DNA from 2 places in the Nocardiopsis sp. CNZ308 genome. Region 1 is predicted to be linked to the other one. Evidence: predicted binding sites of a transcription regulator. Region 1 holds the regulator's gene; the other holds the start of a gene.

Region 1 (2,827 bases):
CCGGACCTGATCGCGGCCCGTCCGGCGCGGGCGTCGGAGAGCAGCTGGACCACCTGCCCCTCCTCGATCTGGCCCGAGGCCTCGACGGTACGCATCTGCTCGGTGAGCTGGCGGTCGATCAGGTCGAGGTAGCGCGTACCGGGAGGCGCGGCGAGTACGAGTGCGGGGGAGGGGTGCTCCGCACCGATGAGCTCGTGGGCGCGCAGCGCGTACAGGGCGCCCTCGCTGTGCCCGACGACGACCACCCGCCCGGGGTCCACCTCGGGCTGGGCGACGAGTTCCTCGTAGGCGGCCGCGACCTGCTCGTCGAAGACCACGGGGTCCACGGGTGTGATTTCTCCGGGACCCGGCGTCTCGAAGTCCGGACCGCTGCCGTACTTGTCGTAGCGCAGCGAGGCCACCCCGACCCCGGCGAGCACCCGGGACAGGTTCTGGTTGGTGTCGGCGTTGGGGCGCACGGAGCTGTTGCCGTCGCGGTCGGTGGGACCGCTGCCGGAGATGATGAGCGCGCCCGGAACGGTGCCGGAGACGTCCTGGGGCATCCGGAAGGTGCCGGACACCTCGTGCCCGCCGCCCTCGAAGGCCACCTCGCGCTCGACGCCGCCGGCCCCCGGCGCCTCGGCGGCCCGGTCGTCGGCGGGGGCGCAGGAGGCGGTCAACAGGACGGCGCTCGCCGCACCGAGCAGTGCGGTGCGCCAGCGGGCGGCGGGGGAGGAGGCACGTGTGAACACCTTCTCAGCCTAGCGGCCCGCGCCCGTCGGCCCCGCGCCGTCCACAGGGGGAAGCGCCCCCGATCCCTCCGAGGGGAGAGGGACCGGAGACGCGGGTACGCGGGCGCTTCAGACGCGGCGCATGACCGCGACCACCTTGCCGAGGATGGTGGCGTCGTCGCCGTTGATCGGCTCGTAGGCCTCGTTGCGCGGCATCAGCCACACGTGGCCGCCCTCCTCGCGGCGCAGTACCTTGACTGTCGCCTCCTCGTCGAGCAGCGCCGCAACGATGTCGCCGTTGTTGGCGTCCTGCTGCTGGCGCACCACCACCATGTCACCGTCGGTGATGGCGGCGTCGGTCATCGAGTCGCCGACCACGGTGAGCATGAACAGGCGCCCCTCACCCACCAGCTGGCGCGGCAGGGCGAGCACGTCCTCCACCGACTCCTCGGCCAGGATCGGACCACCGGCGGCGATCCGGCCGACCAGCGGCACGGCGGCGGCGCGCGAGAGGTCGATGTCCTCGGGCACCAGGGTCCGCCCCGATGCGCGCCCGGGCGTGCGCAGCTCCACCGCGCGCGGCCGGTTCTGGTCGCGGTGCAGGTAACCCTTGCGCTGGAGGACCTTGAGCTGGTGCGCCACGCTGGACGGGCTGGACAGGCCGACCGCTTCCCCGATTTCCCTTATCGACGGGGGGAAACCCCGCTCCCGGACATAGCGCTGGATGCAGTTCAGCACGCTCTGCTGGCGCGCGGTGAGTTTGGGGGCTTCGGGCGTGGACCCGCCCGTGTTCTCCGCTGGTGCGAGAACGGTGGCGGTGTCTGCGGTTCCGGGATTCTCCTCCGGCACGGCCGGGCCTCCTCGGCATTCGGTTCGGTCAGGGCCTGCTTGTGTGACTGGCCACCCCCGGTCCGCGACCGTGCCGACCTGGGGGTCCACGTGATGGCGAAACCGGTGTGAAATCAAGGTCAACTTTAGTCGTTGCACACGGTGATATCAAACAAGCGTTCGAGGCTGGGGACAATTGCCGTCGCGCGTATTCGCGGACAATTTCCGGCCTGCACTTACGTGTGTACACGCGTTCACGCGCTGTTGTCCCCGGAATGCGCGAACGCGTGTCCGTGACAGCGGTTCCGGCCAGGCACGGGGGTCTTATCCCGGGGCGTGGGCTCGACCGAAATCCCCGCGGCGCCGGGCTTCCGACGCCCGCCACCGGGGCGCGGGGGCTCCGGTCGGCGACGCTATCCTTGAGCGCGGTGCCGGGCCGCCCCCCGCAGCGATCCGCCCGCGCCGACCTCCCCGCCCCACCCCGTCGCCGCGGACCGCGATGCCGCGCGGCCCTTCGGCCGTGTCCGTGACACGCCCGTGCCAGGGTTGCGGCGGGTCGGGAAGAAGTCTAGGTTCGACCACAACATCTGGTGTGGCGACAGGGGCAATTGCCCAGAAGTTGTGGTTTAGTGGTACCTAGGCGTTGTCGTTCGGTGAGAGAAGCAGGTGAACCAGGGTGCACTGTCCGTTCTGCCGCCATCCGGACACCCGGGTGATCGACAGCAGGTCCACCGACGACGGCGCGGCCATCCGACGCCGCCGGTCCTGCCCTGTCTGCGAGCGCAGGTTCACCACCCAGGAGACCGTCCTGCTGATGGTGGCCAAGCGCTCGGGGGTCACCGAGCCCTTCAGCAGGACCAAGATCATCGCCGGGGTGCGCCGGGCCTGCCAGGGCCGCCCCGTCTCCGAGGACGCCCTGGCCAAACTCGGCCAGCAGGTCGAGGAGGAGATCCGCGGCCGCGGCCTGGCCGAGGTGCCGGCCCACGAGATCGGCCTGGCCATCCTGGGGCCGATGCGCGACTTGGACGAGGTCGCCTACCTGCACTTCGCCAGCGTCTACCGAGGCTTCGAGAGCCTCTCCGACTTCGAGGCCGAGATCGCCAGCCTGCGCCAGGACCGCGAGGCCGAGACCGACGGGGGCGCCGGGGCCGGCGGCCGGAGCGGCGCCGCCACGGGCTAGCGCCCCTCGCGGCCGCACCCCGACCGCGTACGGGACCACACCACCCCCGGGACAAGGACGCCGGGCACGGTCGGTGACCGTGCCCACGAGTGAGGGGAGACCCGGCGAT
Region 2 (2,827 bases), 3.6 Mb from region 1:
ACGTCGACCCGGAAGTCCTCCATCGCGACGTAGAGCATCTCCTCGGCGGGGCGGGCCATGCGGTGGATCTCGTCCAGGAAGAGCACCTCGCCCTCCTGGAGGGTGGAGAGCACCGCGGCCAGGTCCCCGGAGCGCTCGATGGCCGGGCCCGAGGTGATGCGCAGCGGGGCCCCCATCTCGGCGGCGATGATCATGGCCAGGGTGGTCTTGCCCAGGCCCGGGCCGCCGGACATGAGGATGTGGTCGGGCGCCCGGTTGCGCCGCTTGGCGCTGTGCAGCACCAGGGAGAGCTGTTCGCGCACGCGTTCCTGGCCGACGAACTCGTCCAGGGCCCGGGGCCGCAGGGCGCCCTCGATCTGGCGCTCGTCCGTGCCCGCGTCGGGCGAGACCGCGTCGCGCTCGTAGGGCGGGGGCCCGCCGGGGACCGAGCCTCGGGGGTCTTCCTCGTGGAAGTCGTACACGGGGCTTCCTCCTTCCTAGGCCCGGCTGAGCCTGCGCAGAGCGCTGCGCAGCAGGACGGCGACGTCGTCGGTGTGCTCGGCCTCGGTCGCCACGGCGGAGGCGGCGGCCTCGGCGTCCTTGGCCGACCAGCCGAGGTTGACCAGGCCGGAGACCACCTGTCCGCGCCACGCGCCGTTGGGTTCGCCGCCGGTCCCGGCGGCATCGGACCCGGGCAGGGTGCCGTCGGTGAGCACGGGCGCGTCGAGCTTGCCGCGCAGTTCCAGGACGATGCGCTGGGCGCCCTTCTTGCCGATGCCGGGCACGCGGGTGAGGGCGGTGGTGTCCTCGGTGGACACGGCGTGGCGCAGGCTGGAGGGGCTGTGGACGGAGAGCATGGCCAGGGCCAGGCGGGGGCCGACTCCGGAGGCGGTCTGGAGCTGCTCGAACAGGTGCTTCTCGTCGTCGTCGGCGAACCCGAACAGGGTCAGGGACTCCTCGCGCACGACGAGGCTGGTGGCCACGGTCCCGGTCTCGCCCACGTGCAGGCGCGAGAGCGCGGAGGGCGTGCACTGCACGGTCATGCCGACCCCGCCGACGTCGATGACGGCGGTGCCCGCGCCGCGTGCGGCCACCCGGCCGGTGAGGAACGCGATCATCTGGTGTGGGCACCGGGGACGGTGCCCCTCTCCTTCCTGGGGGCGGGGCGCTAGCGGCCGCGGGTGCGGCGGGCCAGCTCCACCTTGCGGGCGAAGTCCTGCTGGGCCTGGGCGACGCGGGCCTGGGCCCCGCCGCGCCAGATGTGGCAGATGGCCAGGGCGACGGCGTCGGCCGCGTCGGCGGGCTTGGGGGGTCCGTCGAGTCCGAGGATACGCGCCACCATCGTGCCGACCTGCGCCTTGTCGGCGCGGCCGTTGCCGGTGATGGCGGCCTTGGCCTCGCTGGGGGTGTGCATGGCCACGGGCAGGCCGCGGCGGGCGGCGCAGACCAGGGCGATGCCGCTGGCCTGGGCGGTGCCCATGACGGTGCTGAGGTTGTGCTGGGCGAAGACGCGCTCGACGGCGACGGCGTCGGGCTGGTAGCGGTCCAGCCACTCCTCGATGCCGCGCTCGATCCCCACGAGCCGGTGGGGCAGGTCGGTGTCGGGGCTGGTGCGCACGGCGTCGGCGCCGAGCAGGGTGAGCGGTCGGCCGATGGCGCCCTCGACGGCGGCGACACCGCACCGGGTCAGCCCGGGGTCGATCCCCAACACGCGCACGCGCCTCACCCTTGTCCTCTCGAACGTCCGTTCGCCCACATGCTAGCGGCGGGCCACGACGTCCGCCTCCGGCCAGCCCGGGCGTGTCCGCTCCCGGGGCACCGGCCGGGCCGGAACCCGCCGCGGCCGCGGGCCGCCCCGTCGCGAGCGTAGCCGCCCGACCGGGTGCGGCAGCACGGCCCGGGCCCGCGCGCCGCCTTCGCGCTTCCGGAGAAAAGGGATGGACGGGACGCCGAACGCGTGCTAAGTTGCTCTCAGTTCGAGAAATACTCGACTTGAGAACAACTGGAGGCGCACGTGGCCGACCCGCGCGACGAGGAGGGCGAGAGCCGGTTCCTCGCCGACTACGACCCGCACGCGTTCGCCCCGGCCGCGGTCACCGTCGACGTCGTCGCCCTCACCATCAGGTCGGGCGTGCCGCACGTGCTGCTGACGCGCCGCGCCGCGCGCCCCCAGCGCGGCTGGTGGGCGCTGCCGGGCGGGTTCGTCCGGGCCCAGGACGGACCGGACGGCCCCGCCGACCCCGACCTGCCCGACGCCGCCCTGCGCGTGCTCTCGGAGAAGACCCTGCTGCCCACCGAGCTGCACCTGGAGCAGCTGGGCACCTACGGCGCCCGGGACCGGGACCCGCGCATGCGCGTCTTCTCGGTCGCCTACGTCCTGCTGGCCCCCGACCTGCCCGACCCGCACACCGGCCGGGGCACCGAGGAGGCCGCCTGGATCCCCTGGCGCGACCTCGGCCACGGCGACGGCGCACGCGCCGGGCTCGACCTGGCCTTCGACCACGGCCGCGTCCTGGCCGACGCCGTCGAGCGCGCCCGCTCCAAGCTGGAGTACACCCCGCTGGCCACGGCCTTCCTGCCGCCCGCCTTCACCATCACGGCGCTGCGCGAGGTGTACGAGGCCGTGTGGGGCCACTCCCTGCACGCGGCCAACTTCCACCGCAAGATCCTCGCCGCACCCGGGTTCGTGGAGGACACCGGGGAACTCGCCGAGCGCGGCGGCGCGGGCGGCGGACGGCGCGCCCGGCTCTACCGCGCGGGCGGCGCCGCCCTGCTGCACCCTCCCCTGCTGCGGAGCACGCAGTGACCCCCGAGAGGAGCCCGATGACGGCCACCGGCCCCGCCTTCG

The links. The regulator LexA, encoded in region 1, represses DNA repair genes until DNA is damaged. The targets are predictions, from matches to a motif close to TCGAACANNTGTTCGA.
Region 2: ruvC (crossover junction endodeoxyribonuclease RuvC) is a predicted target of LexA. The motif match lies at 1,716-1,731, and genes of this name have one in related genera.

The regions. Positions count from the first base shown of each region.
Region 1 is NZ_SHKJ01000001.1:651,147-653,973, reverse strand. It holds gene EV372_RS02810 (alpha/beta hydrolase family protein) at 1-731, opposite strand, end outside; gene lexA (transcriptional repressor LexA) at 840-1,559, opposite strand; gene nrdR (transcriptional regulator NrdR) at 2,215-2,718, shown strand; gene EV372_RS02795 (vitamin B12-dependent ribonucleotide reductase) at 2,826-2,827, shown strand, end outside.
Region 2 is NZ_SHKJ01000001.1:4,281,004-4,283,830, reverse strand. It holds gene ruvB (Holliday junction branch migration DNA helicase RuvB) at 1-461, opposite strand, end outside; gene ruvA (Holliday junction branch migration protein RuvA) at 477-1,097, opposite strand; gene ruvC (crossover junction endodeoxyribonuclease RuvC) at 1,148-1,696, opposite strand; gene EV372_RS18470 (NUDIX hydrolase) at 1,994-2,785, shown strand; gene EV372_RS18465 (molecular chaperone DnaJ) at 2,803-2,827, shown strand, end outside.